3 regions of the Sporolactobacillus caesalpiniae genome follow, and region 1 is predicted to be linked to each of the others. Evidence: riboswitches for the same ligand, from Rfam matches in the RefSeq annotation. Region 1 holds a riboswitch; each other region holds the start of a gene.
What was found. A riboswitch is a leader RNA that binds a small molecule or an ion and turns the genes downstream of it on or off. The one in region 1 is predicted to bind S-adenosylmethionine.

Region 1 (5,380 bases):
AAAAATTCTGCGATTCGCCGCGCGGAATCCGCAGATTTACGAATGCGAACGTCAAGCGTTTTCAGTCCGCGGAGCAGCAGCCACGAGTCTTGGACACCTAGGACGGCACCAAGCGCATTTTGAAGAAAATATAATTTGTCGGCAATCTCTTCAGAACCTGCAACCGCAAGCCCTGCCACAACATCGCTATGTCCGGAAATAAACTTCGTCGCGCTGTGCAGAACGAGATCCGCACCGAGTTCAAGCGGCCTCTGAAAAACCGGTGTCATGAAGGTGTTATCAACGAAAGTCAAACATCGATGTGCTTTGGCAAGAGCCGCAACTGCCCGAATATCCGTCACAGCTAATGTCGGATTTGAAGGCGTCTCAACATAAATCACTTTCGTGTTCGGTCTGATCGCCTGTTCTACTTCATCAAGATTCGTCGTGTCGACAAAGGTGTGCTCGATACCGAAACGGCCGAGTACTTGAGTCAAGATGCGGAACGTGCCGCCGTAAACATTTTTCGGAACAACAGCGTGGTCGCCTGCTGATAAGAGTAAAAAGGCTGTGGAAATTGCCGCCATACCCGAAGCAAACGCAAATCCGCGCACGCCTCCTTCCAACGACGCAATCGCATCCTCAAGCGCATCTCGTGTCGGATTGCCGGAACGTGTATAGTCATATTTTCCGTAATGGTCGAAATCCTTCTGATGAAAAGTCGATGATAAATAAACCGGTACATTGGCTGCTCCCGTTTGCGGATCAACAGCCACCGTTTCTTTAATTAGCTTTGTAGAAAAATGAAACGATTCACTCATGTGCGCCTACTCCTATCTTTAGCGTTTGAAATGCTTGATTTAAGTCACTGATTAAGTCATCCGAATGTTCAATACCGCTCGAAAGTCGGAGCAGCGAATTGGACAGACCGTACTTCAAACGCAGTTGTTCCGGAATATCCGCATGTGTCTGCGTTGCCGGATACGTTATCAGACTTTCTACACCGCCAAGACTTTCCGCAAACGTGATCAGCCGCAATGCCTTAAGAAAGGGCTCGACATAGTCCTGCTTGGTTAATTCAAAGCTGACCATTCCGCCTTTTCCCGGATAGAGTACCTTGGTCACAAGTGGCTGTTCCTTGAGGTATGCGACAATCTTACGCGCGTTTTCCTGGTGTTGGCGGATACGCAGAGCAAGCGTTTTTAACCCACGAATAACCAGCCATGAATCAAACGGATCAAGGACTCCGCCGCATGAATTATGATAGAGTCGCAGTTTCTCTGTCACTTTTATCTGATTAGAGATCACAAGTCCCGCGAGCACATCATTATGACCGCTCAGATATTTCGTCGCACTGTGAACAACGATATCAGCGCCCTGTTCAATCGGCCGCTGCAAAATCGGTGTGTAAAACGTATTGTCGACAATAAGCAGCAGATCATTTTTCTTCGTAATCTTTGCGATTTCCGAAAGATCGACTTCACGCATCAGCGGATTGGTTGGTGTTTCAATGAAGATCGCCTTTGTCTCCGGACAGACGAGATCTGTCAATTCATCAAGGCTTTCTCCATCCCAATAGGAGAAAGAAAGATGATACTGCTTGCTGAGAATGTCAAAAAAACGAAAGGTTCCGCCGTATAGATCCCTTGAAGCAATGATATGATCACCCGTACTGAATAATGAGAAAATGAGTTGAATCGCACTCATTCCGGAGCTGCAGGCAAAGCCTTCCTGACCGCCTTCAACATCTGCGATTGCTTTTTCAAGAATCGAACGCGTCGGATTTCCCGTCCGAATGTAGTCATAGCCTTTTGAAATACCAATACCTTCATGCCTGTAAGCAGTAGATAGATAGATTGGCGCGTTAACCGCACCGAGCTCGTCAAAACCATTTCCAATCTGCGTTAACTTTGTTTCTGTCTTGTATGAAGTCATATAATCTTCCCCCTTCACTGATACTGATCGCCATGTATGATGGATATGCCATGCGGGCAATGAAAAAATGGTAACAAAAACTTTGTTTCGCCTAGATCTTGTCACAGACAAAAACGCCGTCGTGATAGTAACGAATGACCTAGTGAGGCTCGCCAAAGGACGAACATTCGCTTATTGCCGGATCACTCGCAGTAGAATTCACGTGAAAATTCTTACTTTATTATTTACGCAAAATGAAAAGCCTTCTTCGGGTAAGAAGAAGGCTTGATATACCGGGCTTCTTCTTATCCCCCAGACTGCACGCAGTCTGCTGGAATTAGCACCTTGTCGCATGATTTCTGCGACGGTTGCTGAAGCGTCATTGGGCCAGTCCCTCGGCTTCTCTTGATAAGAATCAAAATAATCTTGTTCAGTTGTTGATTAGTTTACACTAGAGTCCGTCTTTTTTCAAGGATTTATTCAGTTTGAAAAAGTTCGTCCACTCGTTTATTCAGCACATGCGCTAGGCGAAATGCAAGCTTCAAAGTCGGATCATATTTGTTATTTTGCTGTCTCTCACTGAGCGACAAGTTCAGATACTCAATCAGGTATGTTGCAGAAAAAAAGACCGAGCCGAACCACATGCGCCTTCTCCTTTTCGCGATATATCCAATGATTCCTGTGCATAAATCAGCATTTACATTCATCTAATCACCTTTTCACACATTTTTTTGGAATCCAAGCCAACAAAAAAAACTTCCACAATAGCATGGAAGCGTTCTTCTAGTCGAATTTTATTTTATTCCCATTTTTCGCTTATGAAAGCATCACGTCCAGATTCCTTCCGTTCAGCCTTGTAACGGTCAGGGTGCTTTTGGTAGAATTTCTGGTGCTCTTCTTCGGCAGGATAAAACGGAGCCTCAGGCAAAATCCGAGTGACGATTGGTTTGAGAAAGCGTCCGCTCGCAGCTAACTCTGCTTTAGACCGCTCCGCCGCCCTCTTTTGCACTTCATCATAGTAGAAAATCGCCGTCCGATAGTTGTCGCCGCGGTCAAAGAACTGGCCGCCGTCATCGGTCGGATCGACCTGGGTCCAGTACAATTCGAGAAGCTTTTCATAGGGAAACAATTCAGGATTGAAGAGAATTTGAATGGCTTCCATGTGGCCGGTCTTCCCAGTTTTCACTTGCTCATAGGACGGATTTTCAAGATTCCCGCCTGTATAACCCGAGACAACCTTCTCAATGCCCGGCAACGTGTCGAACGGCTTCACCATACACCAAAAACATCCTCCGGCAAAAGTCGCTGTTTCAAGTATTTGAGTCATCTGTCTTGTCTCCTTCGTGGACTTCTTTTTGGTCTTCCGGTTCATTTTTCAGCAGGGGCAGCCGTACGATAAATGTTGTCCCCTCGTCAACAGCGCTTGTTGCTTCAATTTTCCCGCGATGCTTTTGAACAATCCATTCGGCGATCGAAAGCCCTAGCCCTGTTCCTTTTTGACCGCTGCGCGCACTGTCTACCTGATAGAATCGATCAAAAATATGCAGGAGATCTTCGTCCGAAATGCCACATCCGCTGTCGGATACACTAAGCCGTGCATATTTGTTTTCCCGCGAACAATCCACTGTGATTGCTCCACCTTTTGGCGTAAATTTCATCGCATTGTCCAAAAGGATGACGAGCAATTGATGCACACGCTGTTCATCACCATTAATGTAAATGGGATCGTCCGCTCCGTCAAGCGTGAAGGATTTCTCTTCGAACTCGGCCATTTCCGCGAATGGCTCGGTTACTTTTTTCAATATCGCACTCAAGTCAAGCGGCGCAAGGTTTATCTCAAGCCGATTCGAATCGGAGCGCGCCAAGGTCAGCAAATTTCCGACAAGCTTGGACAGCCTTCGTGTCTCGTCAAGCATGACTGCGATATCCTCACCAACCTCCTGAACCTTTTGTCTCGGTTGCCGAAGCAGGCCTTCAATTTTCAATTGAATAATCGAAAGCGGTGTACGTAACTCGTGTGAAGCATCTGCGACGAAGCGGTTTTGCCGATCCCACGCCTTCTCAATCGGCCGAAGCGCGCGCCGGGCAAGAAAATAACCGACGACAATTGAAACCAGCGCGCCGATGATGAGACCGTAAAGAATGATCGAACGCAATGTGTTGAGCAGATTTTTCTCCGGAGTCACATCAACGCCAAAAATAATCTTCACTGTTTTACCATTTAATAACTTGCCTTTTTGAGCATGTAGATGATAATAGGTTTTGCCAACTTTTTTTTCAACGGTACTGCCCGCAGTTACTTTTAAAAAAGGCTTAAAAAAATTTTTGGCGTCTTCGGTGCCCGGATAAGCATCCATACTTGATTCAATTTGCTCATCGCTACTGTTTGTAAGAACCCAGCTCAACCGTGGATTGGTACGCAGGCGCTGCTGATCTACCGCGTCTTGCCCCCGCATCGGGCTGCGAAGAGGCATTTTACCCGAAGCTGCATCCTTTAGCATCTTGTTACTATCACGAAAGGTCACACTTTGTTCATAGAAATAAATCGTTCCACTTAAGATACTAAGCAGCAGAATCAGTAATGCGGCATTCAAAATTGTTAATTTTATAAGTGTCTTCCGAAAAAGAGTCATGGCGCACTCACTTATCCGTCAGCATATAACCAATACCGCGGACGGTCTGGATATCGGCGTCATATGCATATTTTTTCAATTTTTTCCGTAATTGGTGGATATACACTTCGACGATGCCCACCGTTGTGTCGGAATCAAAGCCCCAGATGCGGTCGAATATCTGCTCACGTGTGAGTATTTGATCCTCGTTCTGCACCAAGTATTCCAGTAAATCGTATTGTTTCGTTGTAAACGCAAGAGCGTCTCCATCCACCTTGATCTGTTTTCGCTTATTGTCAATTTCAATGCCTTTATAGCACAAGGTGTGATCGAGCGACATTGGCGAACTGCGACGCAGAATTGCGGCAACCCTTGCTTTCAGTTCCATGTTCTGGAATGGCTTGACCATGTAGTCATCACCGCCCAAATTCAGGCCTTTTACACGGTCATCGACAGTATCACGGGCAGTCAGAAAAATAATGGGTGTCGCGACGCCCTTCGCTCTGATCTGTTCGGTCACTTCGAAGCCGTCCATCCCCGGAAGCATGACATCCAAAACGATCGCGTCATAAATATTCTGCTCCGCTAAATACAATGCTTCGTCGCCGTCCTCTGCCGAATCAACCGTGTACTCCTCTGAAAGCAGTCGGACAATCTCTTTTAGTAAATTTTTATTGTCCTCAACAACCAGCAGCCGCATAAAAAAACACCTCTCATTTATAAATCATTAACTTCATTTTACACATAAAGAGCCGATGATGAAAAGTTGCCGCGGATATTACTCGGTGCGGAGCGCATCGATCGGGTTAAGCTTCGACGCCTTGTAAGCCGGGAAAACGCCAAACACCATACCGACAATTGCGGAGAACAGGAAC
Region 2 (5,380 bases), on a different contig from region 1:
GAAAAAACGAGGGCACAGGCCGGTCCTTACTTCCATAGGATGTGGTGACTTTCGCGTTGCATACAGGACGTACTTCCGCAGGATACGGTGGCTTTTGCGTTGCTTACAGGAAGTACTTTCACAGGATGTGATGGCTTTCGCGTTGCTTACAGGACGTACTTCCACAGGATGTGGTGACTTTCGCGTTGCATACAGGATGTATGCGTAGTTAGCGAAAGTTTCCCTTTATAGCGAAAGATCCCTTACATTTAGCGAACATTCCTTTGCCCCAAATACCGTTTTGAATCATCAACCATGTGCGTGAACAGACATCTCTAATGTCAATCATTTTGGTCCTTAATTAAGTAACGCGGCCGGAGTAAAATAGGCGGAGATTTTCCGGTTATATGCATCCTAGCGCTTGGTTCACAGGTACATAAGGATAATTTTTCCGCTTATGCACAGCAAAACCCTCCATTTTCACGGTTTTCGATGCGATAACCGGAATTTCTCCGTCTATTTAAGCTATTTTTTCTTGCATTTTCTAAATAAGCGGAATTTTTCCGTTTATTTCTCAAATTGGGCGCTTACCTGATCGCCCAGCCCAACCGAATCTTATGACTTTATCGTCGTACCGGCAAGGATAAACGGGTAGTGCAGCTTTTTATAGACACAGTGCTAACTTTTTCACATCAACATTTCAGATTTTCCTTTTTTTCCTCATTATAAATTGGTGATAAAAAAAGTCCTCTGCAGTAAGCAGAGAACAAGGTGTGAGTCTTACATTAACAGAAGGATTGAGATTAATCATACTATATCACTATGTTTAGTTATATTTCAAGTGTTTTTTTATCTATCTCGATATATCCGGACAAAATTTGTTACTATTTCCGCTAAGATCTTTTTAGCTGGTTACGATCTATTTACCGGTTGGGACTGATTCGTTTCTCAACTGTTCTTCACTATAAAACTAAAAACGAACATCGCTAAGAAAGTAACGCACTATCTGAGCGATGTTCTCAAAATATTGCTATTTGAAATAAGATGAAGATCTTTTTTTGATCACAAAAGTCCAAAATATGCCTTTAAAATTACTTCATTTTGCTCATCATGTCCATCATATTGGTCATCATTTCGTCGCATTTGTGCATACAGCTCATCATTTCATCCTTGCTCATCATCATGTCGTCCATCATCATGTCCATGCCCGACATTCGTTCCATCATCATCTGCATGCATTTCATTTGGCACATCATCTTGTCCATTTCCATCATCATCATCATATTCATTGGCATCATCATTGATTTGTTCATCATGTCCATCTTTTCCATCGTAAAATCCCTCCAAAAAGTTTATTTGCGGAAAAGGTTCTATTTCAACAGCTCTTCCCACAACTCAAACTTACCATGAAAAAAGGGATTATCAAAGCAGATCTGCAGTTTCAAAAAGATAAGTGAACAGCAAATAAGGCATAAAAGCTTGCTTTCATGCCCATTACCACTCTTCAATTGATAAAAAACTTCTATGAATCGCGCCGATTACCAAGAACCGCGCTTATTTGCAGATTCTTTGATTTTGAACCCTCAGTCGGTCAATTTCTTTGCCAAGTTCAACACGGCGATGCTTCAGTGCAAACAATTCTGCAGTAATGTCATCGTTCAGAAGCTGCTGCCCTGTATGCAGGGATCGATACAACTGAAGGATTTGGCGATTAACATCCCGAAACTGATCCTGTAACTCTGTTTCCCCATCTGCTTTTGGTAATTGGGACCGTTGAGCGCATTCTGCAAGTTGCTTTTTGATTTCAGTTTGCCATGCAAGATCGTTGAGTTGTTTCGCATAAAGATACAAGTCTAAATAATCATCAATTTGTAAATCATTCGTCTGTGTTGTCATATAAAAAACCCCTTCTTATCTTCATTCCGGAATTAGCACGGTACTTTATAAAAGCCCGTTGCTGAGACTTCACAGGGCCGGTCCCTCCGCCTCTCTAGATAAGAATGATCCGGCTTCTTTGCATCAAAGCAAAATGAAAAACGGTCATTTCTCTTGAAGATCAAGAAAAATAACCGCTGCGCCGTTCGCATTATTTTTCTTATCTTTCAGAATAAATCTGCTGGAATTAACACCGTGCGCATTGCTGCGTTGGTTGTCGGGTTTCATTGGGCCAATCCCTCCACCACTCTAGATAAGATTATTTGATTGCTATTAGTTTATCGTGAATCCTGTTCCTTGTCAACAGTTAAATTAATACTTTTCTTATCGGAATTAATTTCATTGGATTTTTTTGCTTGAATCATGTGAGCTTTCGTTTATATCGCTAAGATTGTGTGCTTTATGATACATTGACACCATCCGCTTCGCAATGGGAACAAGCTTCTCGCCTTGTGCGGACAAGCGAACGCCGCGCCCTTGCCGTATAAAGAGGTCTACATTAAGCTCCTTCTCAAGTGCCTGAATTCGCGAGGTGACCGATGGCTGCGACAGAAACAGTCTTTTGGACGCGCCATGAAAACTATGACACGTGACAACCATTAGAAATGTATTCAATTGGTCGATCGTCAAAGCTGCATCACGTCCTTTGCCGCATTCAGATGAATCGTAACAGTACCACGCTATTTCAAGTGTTGTTACGATTGTACGATCGTAAAATCGTTTCGTCAATGATTATTCCGATAATTTTTATGCGTTTTATTACAATTGATAAATCTAAGACAAATGAAACAAGCCGGTACTGGAAACAGTATTACTAGGAGAGAACAATTTAATCAGGGCAAATACGCACCTAATAAGGAGCTCATTCATGCAGACAACGAAACTTACTCATACTATTCTTGATGTGATCTTGAAGATGCCGGGATTGAAAGTCAATCGTGAGGATTTTTTCAGGCGCGCATTTCCAAAAGAAGATATGGAGCGACTGATTGATAGTGGACCCGCACGTTATTTCGGACAGGCGGAACTTGAGAAGCGAGCGACACAACTGATTCAGAGTGCGACCTGGAAGAGCTCTGCGATGTCATTCGCGGCGGGGATTCCCGGAGGCCTTGCCATCGCGGCGACCATTCCCGCTGATACGACGCAGTTCTATGCGGTTGCGCTGCGTCTTGCTCAGGAGCTTGGTTATCTTTATGGACGCGAGAATCTATGGGGCGATCAGGATCTCTCAACAAAAAAGGGCCGTGAAACCTTGATCCTCTATCTTGGCGCGATGCTCGGTGTCAGCGGAACGGGCGCAATGCTGCGCGTTCTGTCGTCCAAGCTGTCTGCGCGAGCACTCGAGCGTATTCCGCAAAAAGCGCTGGAGCAAACCATCTACTATCCGCTAATCCGCAAGATTGCCGCGTTTTTTGGTTCTAAGGTAACGAAGAGAACGTTTGCCCGCGGTGTATCGAAGGTTGTCCCCATTTTGGGCGGCGCGGTGTCCGGCGGGATCACCTACGCGACGATGAAACCGATGGCGCGCCGGCTCCAAAAAGAGCTCGCGAAAGGTTTATCAGATGATCCGGAAATCATGGAGCGCGATTTATCGGAACTAAAAAAGATCGGTAGTGCATCCATATCGCCGATCCGAAAATAATTGGGCATACCGACAGGTGACTTGTTCAGCTGTTTTTTCAGCATTGGCACATGTTTCCATATTCGGATTTACAGTGTTGTCGGAATAAACTAAACTAGAAGTAGCCTGACAATTTTTAAGGAAAAAATTTATTTGTACAGTGGGAGATGGTCCATCATATCTGATCAATGGCATGATTATTTGGCTAAAAATCAAGAACGTTTTCTTAAGGAATTTATCGAATTGCTGCGGATTCCGAGTATCTCTGCTGATCCGGCGTATGCGAAGGATGTACGTGCTGCTGCGGCGTGGGTTGATAATCGGTTGGAAAAGGCGGGGATTGAGCATGTACGAACGCTGGAAACCGGTGGTCATCCGGTTGTTTATGGTGACTGGCTGCATGCGGAAGGACAGCCGACGGTCCTGATTTACGGACATTTTGATGTGCAGCCGGCAGAACCGCTTGAACTGTGGGATTCCGATCCGTTCGATCCGGTGATCAAAGATGGAAAAGTGTTCGCGCGTGCGGCTACGGATATGAAGGGCAATCTGCTTTTGCCCATTGTTGCCTGCGAGGCTTTGCTCAATACGGACGGCACGCTACCGGTAAACATTAAATTTCTGTTCGAAGGTGAAGAGGAAATCGGAAGCCGGTCATTCAGCGGTTTCCTTGAGAAACATAAGGAACTGCTCGCATGCGATCTCGTGATTAGTGCCGACAGCGGCGTAGGTACGGAGGAAAATCCTACGGTTGGCACCGGTGTGCGCGGGGTCTTTTCGATGCAAATCAATGTGAAGACGGCGGATATGGACATGCATTCCGGATTCGGCGGCGGGATCGCGCCGAACGCGATCCATGAGCTGGTCCGCATCCTTGATTCGATGCGTGATGAGGACGGCCGCATTCTGGTTGACGGCTTCTATGATCAGGTTCATGCGCTGTCTGATGAAGAAAAAGCTCAAGTCGCCCAATTTGATTCTTTCCCGGAAGGTATCCGCGAGAGTGTCGGTTTCAAAGAATTCTTTGGTGAACCTGAGTTTACGCCAATGGAACGCGGAGTTGCGCGCCCTACCTTGGAAGTCAATGGCATTTGGGGCGGCTATCAAGGCGCAGGCGGCAAAACGGTCATTCCGTGCGAGGCTCATGCTAAACTTACTGCGCGCCTTGTTCCGGATCAGGATCCGAAAAGGATTCAAGAATTGATGGAAGCGCATATTAAGGCGCACACATTCCGCTCGGTGGACGTAACGATTGAGGACGAGCATGGAACGCCTCCATACCGCGTGCCTGGTGATTACCCGGCACTTAAGGTGCTCGAAAACGTGTTGGAAGAGATGACCGGGCATCCGGTAAAGCGTCAATGGGCAGGCGGTTCGGTTCCGGTCACCAGCCTGTTCAAAGATATGCTTGGCGCAGAAACGTTGTCGCTCGGCGGGTCGCAGGATGACGAACGTCCGCACGCGCCAAATGAATTTTACCGTTTGAGCAGTTTCACGCGCATTCAAAAAGCGTATTGCCTGTTCCTGCAGGAGCTAAGCAAGAGCTAACAGATAGGCAGCTGCCGCTGGGTGATCTACTGCCCGGCGGTTTTTTCATTGGCTTGACGTCATCTTTTCATCATTTCTGTTAAATTTTTCACATATTAATGTAAGCGCATTATTTTTTTGTTAAAGTAAGTGTATGAGCATCAAAGATGTGCACTCAATTATGCTTAACTAACTATAAACTAAACGAGGGATCTGTATGTATCAGGTTAAAGAATTTGATCAGCAAGGATTACATTTTTTCCGGCTTTCGGACGATGCTTCTTACGTAGATATCTGCCCTGAGCGCGGTGGTAT
Region 3 (5,380 bases), on a different contig from region 1:
GTGTTACTGGTTATGGGAATAAATATGCTCAAGTGATTCGAAATGGCATCAAGGGTTATGTACAAAAGAAATACTTGAGCACGACAAAGCCTCTTTCATATGATGTTCAACCTATTACTGTTTATCAGGCTTACATTGGGTATGACAAATTGAAAGTCTTTCAAGAACCGCTCAAAAATGCAGCAGTGATTGGAACACTTCGAGAAAAGACAAAGGTAAACGTGATTGGTCAGAGTGGAGATTGGCGAAAAATTCAGTATGAATCGCTTGTTGGATTTGTAGATAAAAAGTATTTAGAAACAGATTTAAACCATTTCAATCCACCTACAACGAGTACATCCGATTTTGGTGTAGATATTTCGCATTATCAAGGGTCTGTTGATGTTAATGCCATAAAAAATGCAGGTAATCGTTTTATCATTGTGAAGGCGACAGAAGGGCCTGATTATAAAACAGACCGCAACCGATTTTTTGACGATGCCTATTTTGAATCAAACGCAGTTTCAGCAAGCAAAATTGGTTTAAATGTCCATGCATACTATTTCTTCCGGGCAACAAATGAAGATGAAGCAAGAAACGAAGCTTCTCATTTTATTAACGTCATTAACAATGCGAGAAATAAGGGAGCTAAGATCCAATACTTATTTCTCGATGTTGAAACAACGAATGGCGTAAGTAAGGATCAACTTACTAAAAATGTACTTGCATTTCTAGCTCAGATGCGTGCGAACGGTATGAATCAACTGGGAATCTATTCAGGACTGTCATTCTATAACAATTCACTAGATCTCCCTCAGATTGTTGAATCGCAAAAAAATCAAAGTTCTAAGTTCCTCGTATGGCTTTCCCGTTATCGAGGCAAGGACAGTTATCTTGGACCTGGATTTACAGCAGATATCTGGCAGTACACGAGCTATGGGACTTCATCCGGTGTTGTCGGTGCAGTTGACAAGGATATCTGGTATTACACAGTTAATGGATTGTAATTATTAATGAATTCAGATCCCCTGTATGTTGCGGATGCTTCCGCTGCACACGTAGGGGATTTTTCTTTTGAATGCTGTGCGGCAATTCATTAGAATTGAACCATATACAGTCTGATCAAAGAACTTGGTTCGAAAGAATTGGAAAAGAGGGTGTGCGGTGTGAAAGGATTAAAGACGGCTATTGCAAACATACTATTGACCTTATCCATCTTATTTGTCTTCTACCTGACATTGATTCCGCATGGAGTCATCCACACCGGAACTGTTACCGGCACGCCTATCCAGCGCTTTAACGTTAATTTAAATCCACTAGTGATCTTTCAAAACGTTCAATCAGCTTCTCTATTCTATTTTATCATTGATGATCTGGGAAATATCTTGTTGTTTCTTCCCTTTGGTTTTTTTCTGACCATGAAGTATCCACAGTTCAGATGGCCTCATGCGATCTTTATGGGTGCACTTTTTTCCGCGACCATTGAATGGATTCAACTTTTTCTGCCCAACCGTATGACTGATATTGACGATGTGATTCTCAATACAACCGGTGCTGTTTTGGGTTACATGCTTTATCGGTTTGTTCAGCGTGAAGAATGTGGATGAGATGAAACCGTAGTGAATCATTACGGAACATGGACTTCCGAGAGGATATGTATGCCGGCGAACAATTTCGTTCATAGTACAAGTAGGGCAATCCTGCTCCGGACATTAGATCACAGGGAGATGCTTTTACATGACCAATGATGAACTGATCACCGAACTCGGATCAGAGGCAGTGCTGAATTATGAACGGAATACGGCGTTGTTTTATTTGCTGATGGAGAAAGGGATCATCACGCAAGAGGAATTTGACGAGAAGTTCAAGAAAATTCATGAACACTTCGATGAGCATTTGAAGGGCATTTTCGGCGATGAGATTGATTCTGAATAAAGAAACATATGGTTTTTTTCAACAAATCAGTGACGTTTTTTATTCATAACAAATAAAACTCATTGAAATACTATGGAATAGTCTTGACTATCTGTTTAATTTTTCGTACACTCAATACACCAATTAAATAATTCTTATCAAGAGTGGGGGAGGGACTGGCCCAATGAACCCCAACAACCAGCATGGGAAACGATGCACGGTGTTAAATCCAGCAGATCGATTCTGAGAGATAAGAAAAATAAAGTCGGACGGCAGCGGCGGTTATTTTTCTTGCACTCAAGAAAAGTAATCGTTTTTATTTTTGAACTGCCGCAAACTTTAACTAGGGAGAAGGGACACCATGAGCTGTACATGCATGATGGCATAATACAAGTAAATTTATAGGAATAATAATTAAATGAACCAACAGACAAAAATTGGGGGAAGAACAATGAAAAAGAAATTGGTTGCATCCTTGCTGGTATTTATTCTCTTACTGACCGTAACAGCTTGCGGGAATAGCGCAGCGTCTGATAAGAAAAAAGCGGTGAAGGTCACGACCGTTAATGTAGGAACAGAAGGCGCATACCCTCCTTATAACTATGTGAAATCGAATGGTCAAGCTGATGGCTATGATATTGCTGTGATGAGGGCGGTTGATAAAAAGGTACCGTCGCTCAAATTCAAGTATGTTCCTACGGCTTGGGATAGTATCTTCGTCGCGCTTGAATCGGGAAAATTTGACATTATTGCCAGTGACCTCGGAAAGAACCCGGAACGTGAAGCGAAATATTTGTTCTCTAAACAGCCTTATCTATACGGAAGTTCGCAAATCATCTATAAAGCGGGAAGAACGGACATTAAATCGCTAAAGGATCTGTTTGGCAAAAAAGTGGCGGCTGGCGTTGGAACGAACACAACGACCGCATTGGAAAAGTTCAATAAAGAAAATGGCAATAAAATAAAGATAAAATACACTGATGGAAATATTAACAATGCTTTGCAGGAAATTGATTCCAAACGAGTAGATGCGACCATCAGCAGCATCATCACGACCAAACTGACGGCAAAGAAACTTGGTATTAAGGTCGACGGGACAACAGCTCCTGAACTGGGAATTAGTCCGATTCATTTGCTCTATGTGAAAAATGATCGCGGAAGCAAATACCAAAAATTGATCGACAAAGCACTCATTTCTCTGCGTAAAGACGGCACGTTGGAGAAATTATCTATTAAATACCTTGGCAAAGACTATACAACCAAAGAAGCGGCAGAAAAACAGTAATTTACGTTTAGAGGAATAGGATAAACTAATGGGAAAAATTTTCGATCCGGTATTTATGATTCACTCGTTTCCTGAGGTGTTGCAGGCACTGCCTACGACACTGTTCATTGCTTTTATGTCTGCGGTGATTGGACTTGTGATTGCGTTTATTGTCTCGTTTATCAGGTATGCGAACATCAGGATCCTGAGCCCGCTCGCAAAGGTCTATATTTCATTTATCCGAGGAACTCCGGATCTGGTTCAAATCATGCTTGTGTATTACGGGATCCCTTTGTTTCTAAAAGCAATTAATGCAAAATTTGGCACGGCGTTCGATGTGAACGGTGTGCCAAGTATTGCTTTTGCGATTGTCGCACTTGCGATAAATGCGGGGGCTTATATGTCTGAGACCATGAGAAGTTCTCTGCTGGCAGTTGATGCCGGGCAATTAGAGGCATGCTACAGTGTCAATATGACGCGGCTTCAGGCGCTCCGGCGCGTGATTGTACCACAAGCGATCGGAATTGCGATTCCGCCGTTGTCCAATTCACTGATTTCCCTTATTAAGGAAACGTCGCTTGTCTTTACGATATCCATCATTGATATCATGGCTCAAGCAAAAATTGTCGGCTCACGTTCGTTTCGATTTTTTGAAATTTACGTGGTCGTATCCATTATTTATTGGGTGATCTGTGCGATCGTAGCCTTTGCTCTTTCCAAGGTAGAAATTTACGCGCGCCGCTATGAAAGGAAAGTAGACAAGTGATCCAATTAGAAAACATTACGAAATCGTTTAAAAAAACACAAGTCTTAAAAACTATTAATCTTACCATCAACCAAGGCGAAGTAGTGACTCTTATTGGCCCAAGCGGTGCGGGTAAAACGACGCTTCTGCGCTTACTAAACTGGCTGGAAGTGCCTGATTCAGGACGGATTACTGTGGGGGATGCCTCCATTGATGCATCGAAATACAGCAAACACGATGTGAGGCGTCTGCGCGGACAGAGCTCAATGGTCTTTCAACACTACAATCTATTCAAGAATAAGACGGTGCTTGAAAATGTTACGGAGAGTCTAGTTATCGTCTCGAAGCTAAAGCGAAAAGATGCCGAAGAGAAAGCTGAATCCTTGCTGAAAAAGGTCGGCATGGGAGATAAGCTGTACGATTATCCGGCTAATCTCTCAGGTGGGCAGCAGCAGCGCGTGGGTATTGCACGGGCGCTTGCAGTTGATCCCAAAGTCATGCTTTTCGACGAGCCGACGAGCGCACTTGATCCGGAATGGGTCGGTGAGATTCTTCATCTAATTAAGGAAATCGCTGCGCAAGGAATGACCATGATCTTGGTGTCACATGAGATGCGTTTCGTTCGGAGTGTGGCAAGCCGAATTATCTTCTTGGAGAACGGAGAACTCGTTGAAGATTCGAATCCGAAAGAACTTTTTGAGAACAGTAAAAGTGTTCGAACCAAGGCGTTTCTCCAAAAACTGACTTATGAGGAGGAATGACATGACTCAGTCTGGATTAGCAAAAGAAACGCTTCGGACGTTGGAATCATTATTTCACTGGTTTCATCGACATCCTGAGCTTGCACTCAATGAATTCGAGACGACGAAAAAGATTAGAGCAGTGCTTCAAGAGCATGACATCGACATTTTGCCGAATCCACTGGAGACAGGAGTCTTTGCGAAGATCGGCGGGAAAAAATTGGGTCCTTTAATCGCGTTGCGAGCGGACATAGATGCACTGCCGATCAACGAAGAATCCGGTTTGTCCTATTCTTCTGAGCATCCAGATCGGATGCACGCGTGTGGGCATGATTTTCACTTAACCAATTTACTGGCGACGGCGCTTGAATTAAAGAAAATTGAAGATCAGTTAAACGGAACTGTTTTACTTATTTTTCAACCGGCTGAAGAGGTAGATCATGGAGCCGACAAAGTCGTGCAGACCGGAATATTAAAGGGTGTGGAAACCATCTTTGGTCTCCATGTGAATGATGAGCTTCCGACCGGTGTCATCGGAGTGAAAGAAGGCAATCTGAATGCCGCAGTTGATCGCTTTTTTGTCACGTTCAACGGGAAGGGCGGTCATGCCGCTCATCCTGAAGGCGCCAATGATGTGATTGTCGCGACCGGTGAATTTATTGTCGCCGCTCAATCAATCGTCAGCCGAAATGTTAGTCCGTTTGAGCCAAGTGTGGTTTCGATTACTCATATTGAATC

Region 2: linked by a shared signal. The riboswitch ahead of ABWW58_RS16280 (hypothetical protein) and the one ahead of ABWW58_RS08220 (methionine biosynthesis PLP-dependent protein) in region 1 are both predicted to bind S-adenosylmethionine.
Region 3: linked by a shared signal. The riboswitch ahead of ABWW58_RS15180 (transporter substrate-binding domain-containing protein) and the one ahead of ABWW58_RS08220 (methionine biosynthesis PLP-dependent protein) in region 1 are both predicted to bind S-adenosylmethionine.

What each region holds. Positions count from the first base shown of each region.
Region 1 is NZ_JBEVCB010000003.1:469,387-474,766, reverse strand. Features, by position in the region: gene metC (cystathionine beta-lyase) at 1-800, opposite strand, end outside; gene ABWW58_RS08220 (methionine biosynthesis PLP-dependent protein) at 793-1,914, opposite strand; SAM riboswitch class I at 2,196-2,308, opposite strand; gene ABWW58_RS08215 (hypothetical protein) at 2,370-2,600, opposite strand; gene msrA (peptide-methionine (S)-S-oxide reductase MsrA) at 2,693-3,220, opposite strand; gene ABWW58_RS08205 (sensor histidine kinase) at 3,204-4,526, opposite strand; gene ABWW58_RS08200 (response regulator transcription factor) at 4,534-5,205, opposite strand; gene ABWW58_RS08195 (ABC transporter permease) at 5,284-5,380, opposite strand, start outside.
Region 2 is NZ_JBEVCB010000008.1:131,153-136,532, reverse strand. Features, by position in the region: gene ABWW58_RS16285 (hypothetical protein) at 1,071-1,310, opposite strand; gene ABWW58_RS16280 (hypothetical protein) at 1,534-1,875, opposite strand; SAM riboswitch class I at 1,888-1,980, opposite strand; SAM riboswitch class I at 2,072-2,174, opposite strand; gene ABWW58_RS16275 (LysR family transcriptional regulator) at 2,254-2,643, opposite strand; gene ABWW58_RS16270 (hypothetical protein) at 2,783-3,559, shown strand; gene ABWW58_RS16265 (dipeptidase) at 3,692-5,086, shown strand; gene ABWW58_RS16260 (aldose epimerase family protein) at 5,283-5,380, shown strand, end outside.
Region 3 is NZ_JBEVCB010000007.1:200,485-205,864, reverse strand. Features, by position in the region: gene ABWW58_RS15195 (SH3 domain-containing protein) at 1-986, shown strand, start outside; gene ABWW58_RS15190 (VanZ family protein) at 1,146-1,586, shown strand; gene ABWW58_RS15185 (hypothetical protein) at 1,717-1,914, shown strand; SAM riboswitch class I at 2,046-2,150, shown strand; gene ABWW58_RS15180 (transporter substrate-binding domain-containing protein) at 2,345-3,178, shown strand; gene ABWW58_RS15175 (amino acid ABC transporter permease) at 3,207-3,923, shown strand; gene ABWW58_RS15170 (amino acid ABC transporter ATP-binding protein) at 3,920-4,663, shown strand; gene ABWW58_RS15165 (amidohydrolase) at 4,665-5,380, shown strand, end outside.